DNA from 3 places in the Ruegeria sp. H9 genome. Region 2 is predicted to be linked to each of the others. Evidence: riboswitches for the same ligand, from Rfam matches in the RefSeq annotation. Region 2 holds a riboswitch; each other region holds the start of a gene.
What was found. A riboswitch is a leader RNA that binds a small molecule or an ion and turns the genes downstream of it on or off. The one in region 2 is predicted to bind cobalamin.
Positions count from the first base shown of each region.

Region 1 (7,608 bases), 1.1 Mb from region 2:
AATCGTTCAGCCCGTAGATTTGGCACAGATCGACTTCGTGGTTCGAATCCGTCTGATCAACCGGTCCTTTCGCCCCAAAGGTGCGAAGGAAACTGTCGGTAAACCATTGTGCGGCCGAGATAAACAATAGTGTCGATCCTTGCGGGCACATCAAGGTAAGCGGGCTGCCATCCATTTGTGTCCGTCGGCGAAAGAGATCAGCAACTTCGCTTTCCGACGGCAGGACGGGTGAGAGGTCTTCTGGCGTCGTATGCCGACCGATCCAGCGATGGGAAAACACGCCGGGCCATGTCGTGTAGTCTGTGCCCATTGTATAGGGCCGCGGTCGGTGGATCTTCGCGGCGTTTGCAAGCCTGATCGCGGCCAAATAACTCGTAACGGGTGGGGAGATCTTGAATCCGAGTTTGATCAGATCATCAACGTCCAGCATCAATACATCTCCGTTTGGTCATCGGTTCGGGAACCGGGCGCGGGCCAGGCTAAGATAGGTTCTGAGCCGGATCGCATTAATCGGTCCTAAAGGTTCGTGATCTGCCGTGACACGCCAGGGCGAGAAGCTCATCGCGTCGCCATTCTGCGGATCAAATTCTGCACCTTTGGGAATCGTGATATCCGCCACGGGCGTGACGGTATGATGGTACGGATCAAGAGGTGCATCTGGTTGCGGATCGCATGCCCACCGGATGCGATTGTCTAGCACATCGAACTCGTCGGCCGGGCGCGGGGGCTCAATCACACACAGCTCGAAGTGATTATCTCCATCGGCCACGTCTTGCCGCAAACACTGACCGATCCCATCTGGGTCGTCTAACGGATGTGCCGGAACTTTTGGTTTAGCGCTGCGGGCCAGGTATCGGACTGTTAGATCGGGGCCCAGCCGATACGGTGTTGTCGACCAGAAATGGACCTCAAAAGGCGAGTGCATATAGTTCGAGGCGAAATCACTCGCGACGCGAAACTGACGCTTGCCTTCACGAGTGAGGAAGGCGCGAAATCCTGCGCGCAGCCCTTTGGTGATCAACCTAAGGCTCCATTTTCGTCGCCCTTTGATCGCGTGCTGGACCGCTTGTAATGTGGCGACAAGTCTGCCCAATCGCTCATATTCATCGGGGACGTAGCTGGGAAACACATCCTGATCGACCAATACAAAATCGAACTCGTCGCTGAGTTGTGTGGTCCCCAGATGCGCAAGTGCTTCGGCGTCGATCAGCTTGGGGCCAGGCACGTCAAAAAGCTTGATCGCCATCCCGTGGGCATCCGATTTCCGGTCATCCAGATGCGCGCCGTTGGAAAAGCGAAGTGCGGCTGAATAGGCAGCGGGCTGTTCAAACAGGCCGTGACGGAACTGTTCTGGTAGATCGTTTCTGACGGTGAATGTTGCAGCCACGCACCCGTGACTGCGCCCATGCTGAGCCCTTAAGCGATGGCCTTTCCACCGTGCAACGGCCTCGAGATTGTGGTCAATGACATCATCAACAATATCCGGCGGCAATGCGTTTTGCGAAACATGTGTCAAAGAACCGTCTCCTTGGATAAACCCAGGCAATGATCAAACAGGGGCAAGGCGCTGACAAAGCTAAACCTCTAAATTTGTTCAGCTTACCTCAGATTGTCTAATTTCCAAACACACCAACTATGGACAGCCGTGGCCAGACAAATTCGGCGCGCAGCCCTACCCATTCGGTTGGTGCTTCGGACACGTGGTTGCCGGCGCTCGATCCTCGACCAGAGTTGGGCGCCTTCGACTTTATCATTGACGTGTCCGGTGTTCTCGGGCACTCAATCGATTGATGGTTCCCGGTGGTGTTGCCGCGGGATGAAAAGGGAATACGGTGAGGTTTGCCAAAAGGTGCCAATTCCGTAACTGCCCCCGCAACTGTAAGCGGTGAGCAAGGTCAAACAGCCACTGGTCCACAGGGTCGGGAAGGTTGGCCGAGCGCGGACCCGCAAGTCAGGAGACCTGCCATCAGATGTTTAACCAACCCGGGGCGGGGCGTCCTGGAAGGAGGCTTTGATGGCGCGTCAATCGCGTGTTTACATTGTCGGCAGCTTCCGCATGCGCTTGGAAACAAGTGGAGTGGACCATGCCAGATACGCCTGATCATTTCATTCTAGTCTGCGAAAGCTGCACTGAAGGGCTGCCCCTTGATGAAATTTGCGATGCGTTGACTGGGAAATTACCTCGCAGTTTTGCGATCCGCGCGTCGTCTTGCATGGCAGGCTGCGATAGTCCCAGAACGGTTGGGTTCCAGGCCGTAGGAAAGGCGCAATACCTTTTTGGTGGCATTCAGACCGCGGATGAGGTGCAGGCGCTGGCTGAGTTTGCAGCGCAGTATCGTGAAAGCCCGGATGGCTGGACAAATGCCACTGATCGCCCGCAGGCGTTGTCCAATAAAACCCTCTCGCGCATGCCGCGGATCGAACAGGGGGCATCGCAATGACGTTGCCACCCTTTCTGATTGCCGAAAACCTTGAGTATTATGCCCTTAACGGAGATGTCCTGTTGCAGGGCGTCTCGTTCGAGTTGGACGAGGGTTCCATTCTAGCCATCGCCGGCCCGAACGGGGCGGGGAAAACGACGCTTCTCAATCTGTTGTGCGGCGCTGAGCCGCTGGCACTTGGCGATGTTCGGATCAAAGGACGCAGTCTGAAACAGCTCACGGCCAAAGAGCGTGCGCGCATGATTGCAGTGGTAGGTCAGCAGGAACTGCCCGATGGACGCTTGGCGTTACGCGATTATGTTGCGCTGGGGCAAATACCCATCCGTGCGGACCGCTCTGCCGAAGGCCACGCGCAAGAGCTGGACCGGATTTTAGACCTGACCGGTCTCGCCAATCTCGCGGACAAGCGCATGGCCCAACTGTCCGGAGGCGAACGTCAGCGTGCCCATATCGCGCGTGCTTTGGCGCAGAACCCTTCGTTGCTGTTTCTGGACGAACCGACCAACCATCTGGATCCTGATGCAAAAGGGCGGATGCTGTCTTTGGTCGCCGAGCTTGGGATCACCGTGGTCATGATCGTACACGATCTTGTCATGATCCCCGAATTCGCCACACACGTGGCGCTGATGAAATCGACCCGCATGATCGAGTTTGGGTCGGTGGACAAGGTGCTGACACCCGAAAGAGTCCGCGAAACTTTTGGCGTTGATTTCCTCTGCTTTCTCCACGAAGGCCGCGTGATCCCGGCGCTTGATATTCGAAGAACTACAGTCTCAACTTAGTCGAAGGAACACACTGAGATGAAATACATCTGGCCCGTGGCGTTGGCCACCGCCATGGCAAGCGGTGCTGCTGCGCAAGAAGTCACCGTAGACAACTGCGGCGAACCGCTGGTTTTTAATACCGCGCCCGAGCGCCTGGTTGTGCATGACATGAACATGACCGATATGGCCTTTGCATTGGGTCTGCAGGACAAGATCGTCGGCCTGACCGGCATCACCGGCTGGTACAAGACCAGCCCTGATTTTGATGCCCTGCGTGGCGACATCCCCGAGCTTGCGCCAAAATATCCGACCGTCGAAAATTTGGTGGCGGTTGAACCCGACCTGTTCTTTGCCGGTTGGTACTATGGCATGAAGCCGGGTGGTGATGTGACCCCAGATACATTGGAACCGTTCGGAATCAAGACCATGGTTCTAACCGAAAGCTGCGTCCATCTGGACAAGGATCGCCCCGAAGCCAGCATGGATCTTCTATTTGGCGATGTGTTGCGCTTGGGCAAGGTGATGCAAGTCGAAGACAAGGCCGAGGCTTTGGTCTCGGGCTGGAAAGAGCAGCTGGCAGCGATCGAAGCCAAGACTGCTGAACTGCCCAGGCCCCGCGTCTTTCTTCTGGATGGTCCTGCAGATGCTCCGTTTACCGCCGGTAAATTCGCGATTCCCGATGCGATGATCACAGCCGCCGGTGGTGAAAACGTCACTCATGACATGGACACGAGCTGGGGCCGCACTTCGTGGGAGGCCGTTGCCGCATCGAACCCGGAATTCCTGGTTTTGTTGGATTATCAGACCGGCAATGGCGCCGAGGACACCTTCAAGTTCCTGCAGGAACATCCCGTCATGTCCCAGACTGACGCCGTCAAGAACGAACGCTGGATCGGATTGCGCTACGAAGAGCTGACGCCGGGACCGGCAAATATCGAAGCGATCTCGAAGATGGCGCGCGCGATGCATCCGGGTCAGAGCTGATATGGGCCGATTGGGCCTGACATTGTTGCTGGGGGCGGTCGTTCTGACCGCCCTTTTGCTGATTTCCACGATCTACGGCACAACCTCGATTCCTTTGTCCGACACCTTCACCGCGATATTGCGCGGTACCGGGTTGCAGGACGGAGAGATGTCGCCGCTGCATAGGATCGTATTCGACCTGCGACTGCCCCGCGCGTTGTTTGCAGCCGTGATCGGTGCCGGGCTGGGCATCGTTGGCGTGGTGCTGCAAACGACCACACGTAATGACCTTGCCGATCCATTTCTGTTCGGCCTGTCCTCGGGCGCGGCAGCGGGGGCGGTGTTTGTAATTACCGTGACCGGAGATATTCTGGGTTTCTGGACTCTGCCTCTGGCTGCCTTTTGCGGCGGTCTTGTGGCGTCGGGCATCGTGCTGGCGCTGGTTCATGGGCTTCGCACCAGCGCACCGGAGAAGCTGATCCTTGCGGGTCTGGCTGTGTCGTTTTTGTTTTCGGCCATCACCAACTATCTGATCTTCGCCGGTGATAGCCGCGCCGCCCATTCTGTCATCTTCTGGATGCTGGGGGGGCTGGGCCTGGCCCGTTGGGAGACGTTCCCGCTGGTGTGCATCGGTCTGCTGCTGATCCTGTGCTATTCGCTTTATCGCAGCCGCTGGTTGGATGCGCTGCTGACCGGGGATTTGACTGCCGCTACTCTGGGTGTGCCGGTTCGGGGTCTGCGGTTCAGCATGTTTTTCACCGCAGCTTTGGCAACGGCCGTGTTTGTTTCCGTAGCCGGAGTGATTGGTTTTGTCGGTCTGATGGTGCCGCATATTGCACGCGGGATCGCAGGTCCCCTGCACAAAAACCTTCTACCTGCCGCCGCTATGGTTGGTGCTGCCTTGTTGACCGGCTCTGACATTCTCAGCAGGCTTCTGCTGGCTCCGCAAGAATTGCCGGTGGGGATCGTCACAACTTCAATCGGATCGGTGTTTGTGTTCTTGCTTTTATTCAGGACAGCGAGAAATCAACGGTAAGACCCTCGATCTTCGCTCCCAAGATATTTCGTTCTGATCAGATCTGAGCCGAGTTTAAACCTTTCCGTCAGCCGCTTGGCCGAGCCACTTGAACACAAGCTTGGCTCGGTCGGATGAGGTGTTGTGTAGTTTCACGTAGAAATCCAGTTGCGATGAGATGGTTTGCGGCAACAGTCTGACCAGTTTTCCGGATGCGGTCAGCTCCGAGGTCAGTCCCTCCCATCCCAGCACTGCGCCCATATCGTCCTGAGCGGCCTGAAGCGCAATCGTGTAATTGTTGACCCGATGCGCGGAATTCAGCGGGCCTTCATAGCCGAGTTTCTGGGTCCAGGCACGCCAGTCGGTCCAGCCGGTATCCGGAGCGTCGAGATGAATTAGGGGGACCCTGGCAATATCTTCAACACGTTTGATGGGATTCTGTTGCGCAAACCTTGGGCTGCAAAGCGCCATGATCTTGTCGTGAAATAGTGTCTTGAAGATGCCCGTTTCGCGACTGGAATCGCCGTAATGGATACTTAGGTCGCATTTTGACGTGTCGATGCCGAGGTCGGTCACGACCTGCGTCACGGAAACATGTCCGTATTGCTTCCAGAATTGCGCAAGGCGCGGGGTGAGCCAAAGTGAACTGACAGCCGTGGTTGAGCGGATCGTCACACCTTTTCTGTCATATTGACGCCGCAACTGCCCAAGTGCTTCGCTGATGCCTTCCAGACCACGTTGAAGGGCAACAAGAAGATAAGCACCGCTTTCAGTAAGTTCCACGCCGCGATGATGGCGCAGAAACAGCGCGCATTGCAGCTCGTTTTCCAGCGCTTTGACCTGATGGCTGATTGCGGCCGGCGTGACGTTCAGCTCTTCTGCAGCGGTCTTGAAGCTTACATGCCGCGCAGCAGCCTCAAAGCTGATAAGCGAACTTACAGGTGGAAGATCGTAGGGCCTGTTGAGCAAGGTGATTTGACCTGTGATGGTTTGTACATCCAATATTATATAAGCACTATCCGAAGATCAGGCTTAGCTGATCTTATTCAAAGTGAATCTTTTTGCAATTGCCCACCAGCGGTTCACGGTGAAAATTCGCCACAACCGTTTGAGACATGATCAATGGATGTATCAAAGGTCCTCAAGACCCTTGGCGTTCATATCGATCTTTCCTCATGCAATGCGACCCCCGGTTGGTCGTGCACAAGTTGAAGGAGTTGCAGTATGCAGTCACATGCAAAAGTCGTGGTTGTCGGAGGTGGGTGCGTCGGTGCGTCAATTCTGTACGGGTTAACCGAACATGGGTGTTCCGATGCCGTTATGCTGGAGCGCACCACACTGACCTCGGGTTCGACGTGGCATGCGGCTGGTTTGCTAGTGACCTTTGTGCGGTCGCACAACGTGTCGAAGATGACGATGGAAACCATCCGCATCTACACCGAGGTGGAAGAGAAGATGGGCAGTTCGGTCGGACTGCGTAAGGTAGGACAGCTGCGGGTGGCTAATACCGAAAAGCGCTGGGATGAGTTCCAGTCCTATATCTCGATCGCCGAAGCCGCCGGCGTGCCTTGTAAGCTGCTGACGCCAGAGGAGATTGCCGAGATTCATCCCTTGCTGAATCAAAGTTCAGATATTCGGGGTGGTATTCTGCACACGGAAGACGGCTATGTGAATCCCGCCGACATTACCATGGCATTGGCCAGGCTCGCGCGGGATGCCGGCGCCAAGGTATACCAGAACACCGAAGCGCAGGCTTATGAGAAGCTGGACAATGGCCACTGGAAAGTGACCACCAATCAGGGTGAGATCACCTGCGAGCATCTGATCTTTGCCACCGGCAACTACGCCCGCGAAAATGCGCGCCGCGTGGGGCTGGACCTGCCATGTATCCCGATCGTTCACCAGTATTGGACGACCGAGACGGTGCCGCTGTTGAAAGAGCGCCGGGCGCAAGGCTTGCCCGAATTCCCAATCCTGCGGGATGAGGACTACGGCGCTTATCTGCGCGAAGATGTGGGCGGGATCCAGTTCGGGCCGTATGAATTCACCAAAGACCTCAAACTATTCGCCGAGGATCGTGTCCCGCCCGAGTTCGGAGCCGATCTGTTGCCCGAGGATTTTGATGCCGTGGAAACCCAATGGGAACGCGCCATCGAACGGGTGCCAACCTTGGGTGAGGTTGGGATCAAGGCCAACACCCGTGGCCCGTTCCAGATGACCCCGGACGAGCTGCCTCTGGCCGGACCCGCACCGGGGCATGAGAACCTTTGGCTGGCCGAAGGCATGCCAGGTGGCATCCTCTGGGGCGGCACCGTTGGTAACCGTTTGGCCAAATGGATCGTCGATGGCGATCCGGGCATGGATATGTCGGAGCTCGACCCGCGTCGATTCTCGGATTACGCCTCAAAACGTTGGACCATGGATA
Region 1 is NZ_JBQFNX010000001.1:584,397-592,004, reverse strand. It holds gene ACR0CZ_RS02625 (peroxidase family protein) at 1-430, opposite strand, end outside; gene ACR0CZ_RS02620 (catalase family protein) at 449-1,516, opposite strand; cobalamin riboswitch at 1,775-1,982, shown strand; gene ACR0CZ_RS02615 (DUF1636 family protein) at 2,085-2,441, shown strand; gene ACR0CZ_RS02610 (ABC transporter ATP-binding protein) at 2,438-3,223, shown strand; gene ACR0CZ_RS02605 (ABC transporter substrate-binding protein) at 3,242-4,189, shown strand; gene ACR0CZ_RS02600 (iron ABC transporter permease) at 4,191-5,204, shown strand; gene ACR0CZ_RS02595 (LysR substrate-binding domain-containing protein) at 5,259-6,152, opposite strand; gene ACR0CZ_RS02590 (GcvT family protein) at 6,408-7,608, shown strand, end outside.
Region 1: another riboswitch for cobalamin. It lies ahead of ACR0CZ_RS02615 (DUF1636 family protein); the one in region 2 lies ahead of ACR0CZ_RS08120 (DUF1636 family protein).

Region 2 (7,608 bases):
CGCCCGGTTTCGGCCCCGTCCGCGCGCAGGATCAGGCTGCCCGAACCGAGTTCAAGCCGGATATCCGCCGAGTCATCGGCCAATAAACGCTCGGGACCTGTGTCGATGGCAAAGCCGAACTTGGCAGGTAAATCCGGAAGCTCGGCAAGACGCTGGATCAATTCCTGTGTCAGCCGGGTGGTCAGATCACCGGCTTCATAGAGCGGTGAGACCAGAATGTTGCGGCGAATTTCGATTCCGGGTTCGGCGTCCAGCAGATTCAGCGCGGAAAGCGCTGCCAACAGGGATTGGTGGTCGGTTTCCTTCACTCCACGCAGCTGAAGATTGGCGCGGTTGGTGAGGTCGATGGTACCATTGCCGAACCGTTCCGCCAATTCGCACAGTCCCAGCGCCTGTTGCGCATCCAGACGTGCCAGCCGAGGGCGCACCCGCACGACCAGCCCATCACCGGACATCATCGGGCGATGGGCACCGGGGCACCAGCCCTGCACGATGGGCGCACTCATCCCAACCCCTCCAGGTCGGCGCGGATCGAGTTCCGGCGGGTATGCCATAGCCCTGCCTCCAGCAGTGCACGGAACCGATCCTGCATGGCCTGATGTGCTTGCGGGTTTGCCTGTTGCAGGAAGGCGTCGACCTCTTCATTGCCCAGCGTGGCGTTGTGGTACAGATCGAACAGATGCGGTGCGACTGTGCCGGACAGATGCGCGAAAGATGCCATATGATCCAGCGTCGCCGCGATTTCAGCGGCGCCCCGGAACCCGTGCCGCTGCATTCCGGCAATCCAGCCCGGGTTGGCGGCGCGGGCATAGACGACGCGGCTGATTTCCTCGGGCAGGGTGCGGGCGCGCGGGTTGTCCGGGTTGGTATTGTCCAGATGATAGAGCTGTGCGGTACCGCCGGTGATTTTCTTGGCGGCGGCAAATCCGGCCTCGTGCGTTGCATAATCATTGGCCAGCAGCAAGTCCGTCTCGGTCAGGTCCTGTAGGTGCACAAAGCTGTCGGCGTTGGCGACGCGTTGCGAGATACCGTCCTTATCCTGCGCGATGTGTTCACCTTCCAAAGCGAAGGAACTGGCGTCCAGCCAAGCCTCACCCGCCTGCACGCGTGCCTCATCCGTATAGGTTTCGGACAGATGAGTCATGTTCAGACCATAGCTGCCGGGGGCTGGCCCATAGACCCGCGCCGCAGGCTCCTGACCGGCGTAAGGATTCCAATCGGGTGCTTCATCTCGTTTGGTCAATGCGCGGACAGCCTGACCGTACAGCGCGGAAAGCGTCGGGAACACGTCCCGGAAAAGACCTGAGACGCGCAATGTTACGTCCAGTCGCGGGCGGCTGAGATCGGTGATCGGCAACACTTCGATGCCCGAGACCCGCTCAGACCCTTTATCCCAAACCGGCTTCACCCCCAGCAGGTGCAGCGCCAGGGCGAATTCCTCGCCCGCTGTGCGCATAGTGGCCGAACCCCATAGATCGACGATCAAGCCCTTGGGGTAGTCGCCTTCTTCTTGCAGGTGCCGCCGAACCAGTTCCTCAGCGAGCTTGACGCCTTGTGTATAGGCCGCGCGCGTGGGAACCGAGCGCGGGTCGGTCGTGAAAAGATTCCGCCCGGTCGGCAATACATCCGTACGTCCGCGATAGGGGGATCCGGACGGCCCGGCCTCGATCCGTTTGCCCGCTAAAGCGTCAATCAGGGCAGAGCGTTCAGCTTGGGCTGAGGGGGCAGCGTCGAAATTACCCGTCACATCGGGGACGCGCCCAAAGATATGCAGCCCATCTCCGAATTGGCTTTCCTTGATGTCGCAGACAAATCGGTCAATGCGCGTGATCGCCTCGGCGGTACAGGTGGCCTGATCGAGGCCAAGATCGCTTTCCAGCCCGATCGCCTGCGCCTCGTCCCGGATATCTTCCTGCAGGCGATCGCGGCGTTTGGGGTCTAGCCCGTCCGCGTTCGAGAACTCGTCCAACAGCGATTCCAGCCGCACCATGCGATCTGGTGTGCCGCTTTCCTTCATCGGGGGTGGGATATGGCCCAACGTAACCGCCCCGATCCGACGCTTGGCCTGCGCGGCCTCGCCGGGGTCGTTGACTATGAAGGGGTAGATCACCGGCAGATCGCCGATTAACGCCTCGGGCCAACATTCGTTGCACAAGGCGACTGATTTTCCCGGCAACCATTCCAGCGTGCCATGTGCGCCGATATGGATCAGCGCATCCGCGACCAATCCTTTGCGCAGCCACAAGTAAAAGGCGACGTAGGCGTGGCGCGGTGTGCGCGACAGATCGTGATAGTCGTCATCGCGCAGTTCGGGTGTGCCGCGCTCGGGCTGCAGCGCGATCAGAGCCTTTCCGCGACGCAGTGCCGTGAAATGGAACGCGCCATTTGTGAAAGCAGGGTCGTCTTCGGGAGTGCCCCAAACCTTATTGAGATCGGCGCGGAGTGTTTCCGGCAGCGCCGCCAGCGCCGCCTGATAATCCTCTAGCGGCCATGAAATCCGGGCATCAAGAAGAGTTTCAGCAATCGGTTCGGTAGGCGCGGTGTCATACCCTTCGCCTTGCAGATCGAGCAACATTGCCTCAGCCGAGGCCAGCGCATCCAGACCCACTGCATGTGCCATCTGCCAGTCTTTGCCGGGATAGGTCGATAGTACCAGCGCCGGAACCTGCTCCGCTTTGGGTTTGTCGTGAAGGTTCAGCCAGCCGGAGACGCGGTTGATGATGGCTTCGATCCGTTCGGGTTCAGCCCGATGAGCGAAGCGAGAATACTCGAGATGCGGGTCGCGTTTGCCCGGCTCTTTGAAGGATACGATGCCCGCGTTGATCCGCCCGTCCACTTCCGGAAGGACCACATGCATGGCAAGATCAGCTGGTGAAAGGCCACGTTCCGCTTCGGCCCACGCTTTGCGGCGTGAGGTGGCCAGCGCCACCTGAAAGACCGGCACCTCTGCCACATCGAGAGGTGAGGTGCCTGATGCGCCCTTGCCTGAGAATGAGGTGGCGTTGACGATTGCCGAAGGCTTCAGCGCTACAATAGTCTCGCGCAGCCAATCGGCGGCATTTGGTGCTTTGAGCGACGGGGCAAACAGGCCGACGGCCTCAAAACCTCGCGCGCGCAAGCTGCGGATCAGCGCTGCGATTGGGGCTGTGTCCGCCGAGGTCAGATAAGCACGATAGAAGGTTACGATGATACGTTTCGCATCACCGGGCAGAGCGTTTTCTGCAGGGATCACGCCGTGATCTGGGCACCAGGCACCGCATTCGGGGATGGTCTTGGCGCCCATGACCGGACCTGCATACAACCCCGCAGCCAGTGCCATCTGCGCCAGAGCGGCCTGCGCCGCGACCTCACCGCCGGTGTCGCACAGATGCGCCAGCCGCCGCAGGGTCGAGACAGGCAGGGTAGAGTAATCATCCAGCCGCGTATCCTCGCGACCGTCTGCGGGCAGTACGGCCAGTGCAATCCCTTTGGCCTGCGCCAGCGCCAGAACCTGCTGCAAGCCGTACGCCCAATAGGGCACTCCACCGATCAGACGGATCAGGATGCCCTTTGCGCCCTCCAGTGTCTGCTCGACATATGTGTCGACTGAGAGGGGATGCTTCAGCGCCGTCAGATTGGCCAGCCGCATCGTTGGCATGCGTCCTTCAGGCCCACCTCCACGATGCCATCCCGCCGCGAAAGCGCCAAGGTCACTGTCGGAAAAGGACAGCACCACCAGGTCCGCCGGGCTCTGACCCAGATCGGTCGGGGTCTCGGTTTCTTCGAGCCCATGGCTTTCGCGGAAGACGACGTGCATAAGTCTTACTCGGCAGCCTCGGTTACACCCACGAGGATATCGCGGATCTCGGCCTCTTTGATATCGTCATGCTCGGCAATGACCACAAGGCGCGAGCGACGGTCTTCGCCGGGCTCCCACAGGCGGTCATATTGGTGACGCACGCGCGCACCGACGGCCTGAACCAGTAGGCGCATGGGCTTGCCCTGAACGGCGGCATAGCCTTTGACGCGCAGGATATTCAACTCGTTGGCCAATCGTTCAATCTTGGCGACCAGATCAATCGGATCGGTTTGCTCGGGCAGTTCAACGATGATGCTTTCGAAATCGTCATGCTCGTGATCGTGATGGCCGTCGTGATGGCTGGGACGCGCGTCCATGTCATCCTCGGCCGCGGCTTCTAGACCCAGCACGACGCGGACGTCCACGGCACCCTCGGCCACTTCGACCACGGGCATGGGGCGGGGCGCTTCGGCGGCGATGATCTCTTTCGCTTTCGCAACGCCTTCCGGGCCAGCCAGATCGGGCTTGGTCAGCAGAATGATGTCGGCGCAGGAAATCTGATCCTCGAACACCTCGGACAAGGGAGTTTCATGATCAATCGAGTCATCTGCCATGCGTTGCGCATCCACCGCCTCGACATTCGGAGCGAACCGACCAGCGGCCACGGCCTCGGCATCGGCCAGAGCAATCACGCCATCGACGGTGATTTTCGAGCGGATATCGGGCCAGTCGAACGCCTTCAGCAGCGGTTTTGGCAGGGCAAGACCGGAGGTTTCGATCAGGATGTGATCGGGGCGCGGCTCTAGTGCCATCAGGGCTTCAATGGTCGGGATGAAATCATCGGCCACGGTGCAGCAGATGCAACCATTGGCCAGTTCCATGATGTTTTCTGCGGGGCAATCAGGAATGGCGCAGGACTTCAGGATATCGCCATCGACGCCGACATCGCCGAATTCGTTGACGACCACCGCCAGACGCTTGCCCTGCGGGTTCTGCATCAGGTGTCTCACCAAAGTGGTTTTGCCCGAGCCCAAAAAGCCGGTGATCACAGTGACGGGGAGTTTCTCGAGATTGCTCATTTCAGGGCTCCAATCGGGGGAATGCGGGCCGCACAGTTTTTGCGGAAATGTTCGGGACGTTCGCGCCATTTGACCAAACCGTCCTCGGTGGCGAGGTATTTGGCTGCGCCTTCGACGATGGTTTCAACATGGTCGATCTCGTTCAGATGCTCATACACGAAAGTCCAGCGATCCGGTCCTCCGCGTAGCACGATCGAGCAGCCTTCATCGCAATTCGACAGGCATTCCACAGCTTTCAAGGTAATGCCTTCGGGCAGGCCCGCCTGTTCAAGCGCCTTGTGCAGCAACGTGCCGGGGCGCTGGGCGTCATCCTCGACAGGCAGCCCGCGACGGCAGGTAGTGCAAACCAGCAGTTCGACCGGTGCGGTCTCGGTCATGTCTCTCATCCCCCCAAATCCTCTTCGTGGGGGACGGGGTTTCATGCGGGCCGATCACAGCCCCACACCGGAACACCCCGTCCGGTTTCATCTTCGGGCGTTGGCAGGTCTCCCGGCTTGCGGATGTCAGAGGAGGCCTCTGTCGGATGTCCCGCCTTCCCGGCCATACTGCCAGTGGCTTTGGGCACCCTCTCCGGTCACGGTCGCGGGGGCGGCTGCGTTTGACGGCAAAAACCGCTGACGCATTCCCTTTTCATCTGCTCTCGCAGACACCAACGAAAGGGACATGCGGCAGGGCAGGGTTGCTTGTCAAGCGAGTCGCGCCGATCCGTGAAAAAGCGGATAAAAAGCGACCTGTCGGAGTCGCTGGGCGGCATGATACTTCTGCAACGACGTGCTGGCATGGCAGCAAGATGCGAACAGGAGGATACCGCGCATGAAAGTAGGGTTTATCGGGCTGGGGAATGTAGGGGGCAAGCTATCTGGATCGCTGCTACGAAACGGTATCGATCTGACGGTTCATGACCTGAACCCGGATCTGGTGACCGAATTCGTCGCCAAGGGTGCCAAAGCCGCCAAAAGCCCGGCGCAACTGATGCGCGATTGCGATGCTGTTATAACCTGTTTGCCTTCTCCTGCGGCCTCGGATGCGGTGATGCAGGAAATGTTGCCAGAGGTCGGCCCTGGCAAAATCTGGATGGAAATGTCGACCACTGACGAAGCCGAAGTCAAACGCCTTGGCGCAATGGTCATCGAACGAGGCGGCGCAGCGGTGGATTGCCCGGTTTCCGGCGGATGTCACCGGGCAGCGACGGGTAATATCTCGATCTTCGCAGGCTGTGATCGTGAGACTTTTGAACGTATCCTGCCATTCCTGACCACCATGGGGCGGCGCATTTTGCACACGGGCGATCTGGGCTCGGCCTCTGTTCTGAAGGTGTTGACCAATTATCTGGCTACCGCCAACCTGATCACCTGCGCCGAGGCATTGGTGACAGCCAAGGCCGCCGGTATGGACCTTGGAACCACCTATGAAGCGATCAAGATATCGTCAGGCACATCCTTCGTGCACGAGACCGAAAGTCAGGTCATCCTGAACGGCTCGCGCGATATTTCCTTCACCATGGATCTGGTGAAAAAAGATATCGGTCTGTTTCAGGAGGTCGCCGACCGTGCCGGAGTTCCTCTGGAGATAAACCCATTGATGATCAAGATTTTCGAAGATGGCATCGCGCGATATGGTGAGCGTGAACTGTCCCCGAACATCATCAGGCGGCTAGAGGACGCGACCGGACTGGAGATCCAGGCGCCAGGGTTCCCAACCGAGATGCTGGACGACGAGCCAGAAGAACCGGGTTATGAGGTGATCCCGCAGAATCGGTAGATCGATTAATCGGCAAGCATTGCGGCTGTCTGGCGACCTGGTTGGACAAAATTCTGGTGCTATTCTAAATAGGTCGACAGGAGTCCGACACCGGCACAGGCAAGAGAACAACTTATGACGAATGAGACCTTTCTCATCGTAACAACGATGAAAAACGAAGGGCCTTTCATGATCGATTGGGTGGCCTACAACCACGCAATCGGCTTTGATGACATTCTGATTTATACCAATGATTGCGCTGATGGTACCGATGCCATGGGCGAACGGTTGCAAGCGCTTGGCTGGGCTCACCACCAACGAAACAGACTGGGTCCGCGCGCCGCGCCGCAGGTTCGTGCATTTTCGCTTGCGCGGAGTCACCCAAGCTATCTGTCATCGGATTGGATTCTCAGTTTGGATGTGGACGAGTATATCAATATCCGTTTGCCCAATAGTGATATAAGAAGCCTCGTTGAGGCCAGCGGCGTGGCGGACGCGATCTCGATCTGCTGGCGCATGTTCGGAAACGCGGGTCAGAACGATTTCGTTGATCGACCCGTACCTGAGACTTTCTTTCTGGCCGCCACCGAAGACGGCTATCCGCATCATCGGACCAAAGGGTTCAAAACGCTGTTCCGCAACAACGGAAAATTCAGCCGTTTTCGCGCCCATCGTCCCAGGATCAATCCAGAAGATGCACCGAACCCTGACACGCCATACGAAGGCGTGTTGTGGCGGGATTCGGGCGGGAACCTGTACCCAGCAGACCAAGTGAAATGGAAAGCATGGCGTGGTTTCAGCCATAAATTCGCGCGCATTCATCATTATGCTGTGCGCAGCACTGATAGCTTTTTGGTCAAGCGCGACCGTGGGCGCACCAATCATGTGGGGCAGGATCAAGGGCTCAAATACTGGCTCATGATGAACCACAATGATGTTGAGGATCGCTCAATTCTGGAACACATGCCGGCTATGCACGACATCAAAGCTGAGATGATGGCAGATCCGCTA
Region 2 is NZ_JBQFNX010000001.1:1,683,322-1,690,929, forward strand. It holds gene cobG (precorrin-3B synthase) at 1-506, opposite strand, end outside; gene cobN (cobaltochelatase subunit CobN) at 503-3,796, opposite strand; gene cobW (cobalamin biosynthesis protein CobW) at 3,802-4,857, opposite strand; gene ACR0CZ_RS08120 (DUF1636 family protein) at 4,854-5,234, opposite strand; cobalamin riboswitch at 5,320-5,526, opposite strand; gene ACR0CZ_RS08125 (NAD(P)-dependent oxidoreductase) at 5,632-6,618, shown strand; gene ACR0CZ_RS08130 (glycosyltransferase family 2 protein) at 6,733-7,608, shown strand, end outside.

Region 3 (7,608 bases), 910 kb from region 2:
AGGCGGGTCATTATGTGCTCCAAGTCTTTCGCTCAGTGGAATTTAACTCTGTTCGTTTTTCAAGCTAATTTGAGATTTGAATCTAAAGGACACCAAAAACACTTATCCGCCAAGATCATTGCAAACTACCCGTCTTGGTCAAGATCGTCTCGGTGCCGTTTGACAGGCGAAAAACACATCCTTGGGTCCTGGGAAGTTTTAACAGATCGTTGATGCCAAGGCCCAGCCAAATCCCGCGCAATATCAGTGACGTAACCCCGTGCGTCACCACGATTGCGGATTCGTCTTGCTCGTCTAAGAACGATTGTACCCTCTCATAGATCTCGTCAAAGCTTTCGCCATCCGGGCTGCGAAAATACCAATGATAGGACTCGTATGGGCAATCGATTTGAGTCCGAATGAATTCCCGCGTCGCGCCTTCCCATTGGCCAAATGCGATTTCCGTTAACCGGTCATCGTTTGCGAAATCAAACTGGGGTGCAATCGCCAGCCTTGCGGTGTGTTGCGCCCGCTCCTGCGGGCTGACGAACACGCGTTTAGGGTGGTTGGGGATACGGCCAAGTATCTCCCGCTGCTGCCGCGCCTGATAGATACCGGTTTCCGTTAGCGGAGAGTTCTTGCGGCCTTGAAACTTGCCCAAGGTATTCCACTCGGTTTCGCCATGTCTTAGGACAAACAGATCGGGGTACTTGGTCAATGCGGTTTCCTGAATTACCCACAAGCTAATTTCTAGTGTAGATTGACAGTGCATGCCGAACACACTTTGTCAGATTTCCTTCCTCGCCCGCAAAGCCGCCGTAATCGTCCCATCATCCAGATAGTCCAACTCGCCCCCAATCGGCACACCTTGTGCCAGGGATGTCAGACGAACCTGCCCCTCCAACTGATCCGCGATGTAGTGGGCGGTGGTCTGACCATCGACGGTGGCGTTCAGGGCGAGGATGATCTCGGTGATACTCTCGGCCACAACCCGGTCCTTCAACCGGGGGATGCGCAATTCATCCGGGCCGACTCCGTCCAAAGCCGACAACGTGCCGCCCAAAACGTGATAGCGGCCCTTGAAGACCCCGGCGCGCTCCATCGCCCAAAGATCTGCGACGTCTTCGACTACGCACAGTTCTCCGGTTGCGCGGGCCTCATCATTGCAGATGTCGCAGATATCAGTGGTGCCCACATTGCCGCAGTTCAGGCATTCACGGGCAGTTACGGCTACCTGCTGCATGGCGTCAGAAAGCGGCGTCAGCAGCAGGGCGCGTTTGCGGATCAGGTGCAGGACTGCGCGGCGGGCCGAGCGGGGGCCGAGACCGGGCAGCTTGGCCATCAGGTCGATCAGATTGTCGATGTCACTGTTCGAACTCACCGTGAGACCCTCGCAATTGGGCCAGGGAAACACGCCCCGGCCATAGATCCGTCAGGAGGGTGTATCAGAACGGCAGCTTGATGTCTGCGGGCAGGCCCATGCTTTCGGTCAGCTTGGCCATTTCTGCCTGCGAACGTTCCTGCGCCTTGGTTTGGGCGTCCTTGATCGCGGCGAGGATGAGGTCTTCGACTACTTCCTTATCGTCACCGTTAAAGATCGACGGGTCGATATCCAGACCTTTCAACTCGCCCTTGGCGGTCGCGGTGGCCTTGACCAGCCCGGCACCGGATTCGCCGACAACCATGATGGTGTTCAGCTCTTCCTGCATGTCAGTCATCTTGGTCTGCAGATCCTGCGCGGATTTCATCATCTTGGCCATGTCACCCAGGCCGCCTAAACCTTTTAGCATCGGTAATCTCCTGTCACTCGATTTGTGGCCTAGATACGAAGCGTAACCGCGCGGCACAAGAGGTCAGGATACTCCCGCCCGTCGTCAAGGTCTTTGGCAAGACCTTTCCTCCCGTTGGGCCCGGCAGCGCGCAAGGCGGGCTGCCGGGCCCAAAGCCGCTCAGGGGTATCGGCGTCAGCCGATGGCCCGTGGCGGGTGCGGGAGCATTTGGTTGAGGTGCGCTTATGCTCGAAAGTCAGTCCTCTTCAAACGGGTCCCATTCGTCTTCGACCTCGGGCAGGGCTTCGGTTTCGACTTGAGCGGCGCGTTGTTCTGCGGTTTCGATGCTCTTGATCCGCGCTTTCGGGAAATGAGTCAGCACTGCTTGCACCAGAGGATGCTGTTCAGCCTCGGCCTTCAGTGCCAAGTCTGCAGCGTCCCGTACCTCGGCAATGGTCGGTGCGTTGCCCTCAGCGACAATAGAAACGGCCCACCGGTTGCCCGTCCAACGCTGCAGCGACGCGCCCAATCGTTGTGACAGGTCGGTCGGGGCGTTGTCGGTTGGGGCGAACTCGATCCTGCCCGGTTGGTAGGATACCAGACGCACGCCGTTTTCGACCTCGACCAACAACTTCACATCCCGGTTGGCTCGGATCAGTTCGACCACATGTTCAAATGTTGGATAGCGTGCCAGCGCTGCCTGCACATCCTGGGCCAGCGCGGCCGTTGGCCCGCCTGCGTTGCCGCCGATTCCCGATGCGGCATAGGCCGATCGGGCCACAGCCTGTGGCGCGGCAGGAGCATGTCCCGGCGCACCGATTCCCTTGCCGGGGCCACCATTGGGCGGCGGAGGCGTATCTTGCAGACGCTTGATCAGCTCCTCCGGGCTAGGCAAGTCGGCCACATGGGTCAGGCGGATCACGGCCATTTCCGCAGCCATCATTGCGTTGGGTGCGGCGGAAACTTCCTCGAGCGCTTTCAGCAGCATTTGCCACATGCGTGTAAGGACTCGCATGGGCAGAGCCTCGGCCATTTGTTGACCTCGGGCGCGTTCGTCGGGGGAAACGGTGGGATCTTCGGCGGCATCCGGGGTGATCTTGACCACCGAAACCCAATGCGTGATTTCAGCCAGATCGCGTAAGACGGCGAGTGGATCAGCCCCTTCGGCATATTGCCCGCTCAGCTCGGTCAACGCGCCTGCAGCATCGCCGCGCAGGATCATATCCATCAGATCCAGCACCCGGCCCCGATCGGCCAGCCCCAGCATCGCGCGCACCTGATCCGCGCTGGTTTCACCGGCCCCGTGCGAGATCGCCTGATCCAGCAGTGAGGTCGCATCGCGCGCCGATCCCTCGGCGGCCCGGGTGATCAACGATAACGCATCCTCGGCAATCTGTGCCCCTTCGGCACCTGCAATTTTGCGAAGCAGTCCGATCATATCCTCCGGCTCGATCCGGCGCAGATCAAAGCGCTGGCAACGGGACAAGACGGTCACCGGGACCTTGCGAATCTCGGTGGTGGCAAAGATGAACTTCACGTGTTCGGGGGGTTCTTCCAGCGTCTTGAGCAGCGCGTTGAAAGCGCTGGTCGACAGCATGTGAACCTCGTCGATGATATAGATCTTGTAGCGCGCGGATGCAGCGCGATAGCGGACGCTGTCGATGATCTCGCGGATGTCATTGACACCGGTGCGGCTGGCGGCGTCCATCTCCATCACATCGACATGGCGGCCCTCCATGATGGCTACGCAGTGTTCACATTGACCGCAGGGTTCGGTGGTAGGGCCGCCGCTGCCATCGGGACCGATGCAGTTCATACCCTTGGCTATGATCCGAGCGGTCGTCGTCTTGCCGGTACCGCGGATGCCGGTCATGATGAAGGCCTGCGCGATCCGGTCCGCCTCGAAGGCGTTTTTCAGAGTGCGCACCATGGCGTCCTGACCGACTAGATCGGCAAAGGTTTCGGGGCGGTATTTGCGGGCAAGAACCTGGTAGGCGGGGCTGGGCGTCTCGGTCATGTCTGCTCTGTCGGATTCGCGTTACGCCGCAGCGTAGAGGCCCCCGCCGCCCGCGTCCACAGCCGGCCGGGACGATTTTCATTTTGGAATGCGTGGGTATGCGGCTAAAATCCACTCTATTCTATTTACTGGACCAGTATGTTGTTGGGTGAAGTTTGTTTGGGGGGAGATTATGTCGCAACTGGTGGTTTATGCGTTGCAGGTTGGCGGAGGCACCTTGGCCTTGTCCTCGATGCCTGGGCGTGGAGGAACGTATACAGAAGACCTTGATCTTATCGCAGACTGGAAGCCGGGACTTGTGATCTCGATGACCACTGAGGTCGAGATGATTCAGGATGGTGCGCGGAATTTTGGCGCTGATATTCAGGGGCGTGCCAGCAGATGGGTGCATTTGCCGATCGAAGATTTTGGCACGCCACCCAAAGAGATTTTGGACCGCTGGCCCCGCGTTGGCGCGACCGCACGTCAGGCGTTGTCAGGTGGTGGCCGTGTGCTAGTGCATTGCCGTGGTGGCTGTGGCCGATCCGGGATGGTGGTTCTGCGTCTGATGGTTGAATGCGGTGAACGGCCTGAGGCGGCATTGAAGCGATTGCGTACGGTGCGTCCTTGCGCAGTCGAGACAAATGCCCAGATGCTTTGGGCCGTTGAACCGGCCCGTGTTCAAGCCGTTTGACGGCTTAGACACCAACATGTGGCGAGATTTCGCCACCGTTGTGCTGCACCAGAAGCGAAGCCTCAAGCATGGCGCAAGGAGGATTCCTTAGCAGGTGTGCGGGTAGGCTGCGGTACTCGGTTCCGAACATCATGTCTGCGTAGTCATCCAGCCGGCCGGTATCGATTTCAGGATCGGTTCCGCAGAATACACGTATCTGGTCGCATTGGGCGCGAAAGCGGGCGGTGCATCCTTCCGGGCAGTGCGACAGATCTATGGTGCCTTCAATCTCAAACTCAGATTTCGTGACCGGTTTTGTGGCGGACATGGCCTGCGTCAGAGCCCGCGCCATTTGCGCCAGTGCGGGGCAGGTTGCCCCAGTACGTTGGCACACGGTCGCCGCGAATTCGTGCGTTTTAGTCTTCCAGATCATCAATGCGCCCTCCGCGCGCAGGGCGAGGGCGTGGTACAGGTTGGTCCGTGCGGAGCACGATCAAACCCGTCCCGGACACCCCGCCCGAGTTTCGGTTCTACATCCGATGGCAGGTCTCCTGACTTGCGGGTCATCGCTTTGCCGACCTTCCCAGCCTTCGAGGCCAGTGGTATCTCGGCATTGCTCTCCGCTTACAGTTGCGGGGGCAGTCTCGGACTAGGTTCTTTCCGGATTTATCCGGGCAGAACCGCACCGTGTTCCCTTTTCATCCCGGCCCGATTGGGCGCGAGAACCATCGCGACATGGCTAGCGGCTGCGCCGTGCCCGAGTCAAGAAGATTGCGTCAGGCAAGTGACGTATGGTCCAGTCACGTCAACCTTGACTTGAGGCGCTTCGGGTGAACTGATCAGTTCAGTCGGTATTGGAGGGCACCATGTTGGACACGCAGCAGGCGGTTGTGACCGAGGATTTTCAAATCCCGTCCGGCCCGGCAATGTTGTCGGCGCGGCTTTACCGTCCGGTTGCCGACCCCGAAAAGGTGGTCGTCATAAACGGTGCGACTGGGGTGCCGAGGGATTACTATCAGTACTTCGCCCGATGGCTCGCCGAAGAACAGGGCATGGCCTGCCTGACTTACGATTACCGGGATTTTGGTCACTCTTTGGTGGGTTCGCAAAAGCGGTCAAATGTCACCATGGCCGATTGGGCGTTGATCGACATTCCATCCGCCCGGGCCGAGATGCGCCGACGGTTTCCGCAGGCCAAGCTATGGAGCATCGGTCATTCCTTGGGCGGAATGTTTGGCCCGATCCAACCCGATATCGATCAGATTGACAGGATGATCTGTGTCTGTTCGGGTCTGGTAACGCTGGCGGATCACCCTTGGCCTTATCGCGCTTTGGCGGCGTTGTTCTGGTTTGGTCACGCGCCGCTGGTGGTCAAGGCGCTTGGCTACCTGCCCGGACGGTTGGTCGGGTTTGGATCGGACCTGCCTGCCCAAGTCTATTGGCAATGGCGCAAATGGTGCACCGCCCCCAAAAGCTATGTGCCAGAGATCGGCACGACACTGCCCGTCGCCCGCTGGGAAGACTTGGGCAAACGTGTCGATCTGTTTACCTTCGCAGATGATGAAATGGTGCCGCCGGATGCTGTCTGGCGTCTTGCCGATCTCCATGGACCCAAAGCCGGGCGCCATCTGCTTGCACCAAGCGAATTCGGAGTATCCAAGATCGGCCATATCGGTGCATTCGCAAGACGGAATGCGGCAGTCTGGCCTAGGCTGATCGCCTGATAGCGCTGGGCACCGGTAGGCCGTTGCCCAGCTTCGTTATAGCCCTTTACGGGATTTTTTCTCGTGCATCACGCTGCGCACCATCTTGCCGAACGCCTTGTCGCGGGCGCGGGCCTGCGCCACCGAAGCGGAATTGTGTTGGTCTTCGCGCCGCAGCTTGCGCCAGCGGTCCAGCCGCGCGGGATCAAGCGTACCAGCGTCGATTGCCGCCTGCACCGCACATCCGGGCTCGGTCTCGTGCTGACAATCCGAGAAGCGGCAATTCAGGCTGAGGTTTGAGATGTCCGAGAACACCTCATCCAACCCCTCTTGCGCATCTAGCAGACGTAACGCGCGCATGCCGGGCGTATCGATCAGCCAACCGCCGTTGCGCATGCGATGCAAGGCGCGTGCAGTTGTTGTGTGCCTGCCGCGCGCATCATCTTCACGGATACCTGCGGTGGCCTGATCCTGCCCCGTCATCCCGTTGGCGAGCGTCGTTTTCCCAACGCCGGATGATCCAAGCAAGGCGCTGGTTTGTCCTTTCGGACACCACGACAGAACTTGTTCGAGATCGCCGTGATCCAGCGCGTTGACCGCAAGTACCGTCAGAAACGGGGCGAGCGATTGGGCTTGATCTACATAAAGGCTCGGATCATCGCACATGTCCGATTTGGTCAGAACGACCACCGGATAGCAGCCTGCCTGATGCGCCAGCGCAAGATACCGCTCCAATCGTGGCAGATTAAAATCGGCGTTGCAGGAACTGACGATGAACAGCACGTCTACATTTGCAGCGATCAACTGCGCTGCAGCTCCGGTACCTGCCGCTCGGCGTTGAAGCTGGCTTCGCCGGTCAAGCATACGGCGTATTCGTTTGTTTTCATCCACCAGAACCCAATCTCCGACGGCATATGCACCGGTTGATTGATCCGGAGATAACAAAGGCGATTCACCTTCAGGGCTCAGCCCGATCAGTCGATCCCGGTGTACTGCCGAGATGCGATACGGAAGAAGTGACGGATCAGCCGTATGCTGAGCCGCGAAATGAGAGGACCATCCGAGGTCCGATAAGGAAAGTAACATTGGTCTGCCTGTGATCAGAAACAGCAATCCTGTCGAATGGCAATCGCGCATCCGCCGGCGACGTGTTCAGGCAATCAGTTGATCGGAAAGGATCAGAACCGGTCTGCCCGAAGGGTTTTTGCTACAATCATAAACGCCCTCCTGCGGCTGATAGGTTCTAAGTGAGAGGTTGGACATCGACCCAAGCGGGGCTCGTTGTGGCTGCTTCCTTCCGGACCTGACCAGGTTGGCGAGGCGCTCGCCCGCGCCAACCTCTCAGAGCCGATATAGGTGCATCCCCTGAAAATGGCAACCCGTCAGAAGGTCAGATGAATACGCATGAAACCATCCGCATCGTCGGGCAGAATGCGTGGATGATACTCAGCAAGCTCTGCAACATGGTGTAGCGCGCGCGGCCCCGTT
Region 3 is NZ_JBQFNX010000001.1:771,969-779,576, forward strand. It holds gene ACR0CZ_RS03520 (hypothetical protein) at 1-11, opposite strand, end outside; gene ACR0CZ_RS03525 (histidine phosphatase family protein) at 116-697, opposite strand; gene recR (recombination mediator RecR) at 767-1,360, opposite strand; gene ACR0CZ_RS03535 (YbaB/EbfC family nucleoid-associated protein) at 1,425-1,769, opposite strand; gene ACR0CZ_RS03540 (DNA polymerase III subunit gamma/tau) at 2,005-3,765, opposite strand; gene ACR0CZ_RS03545 (phosphatase domain-containing protein) at 3,938-4,438, shown strand; gene ACR0CZ_RS03550 (hypothetical protein) at 4,443-4,850, opposite strand; cobalamin riboswitch at 4,942-5,162, opposite strand; gene ACR0CZ_RS03555 (serine aminopeptidase domain-containing protein) at 5,284-6,141, shown strand; gene rsgA (ribosome small subunit-dependent GTPase A) at 6,178-7,206, opposite strand; RNA gene ffs (signal recognition particle sRNA small type) at 7,366-7,464, opposite strand; gene ACR0CZ_RS03570 (bifunctional 2',3'-cyclic-nucleotide 2'-phosphodiesterase/3'-nucleotidase) at 7,503-7,608, opposite strand, start outside.
Region 3: another riboswitch for cobalamin. It lies ahead of ACR0CZ_RS03550 (hypothetical protein); the one in region 2 lies ahead of ACR0CZ_RS08120 (DUF1636 family protein).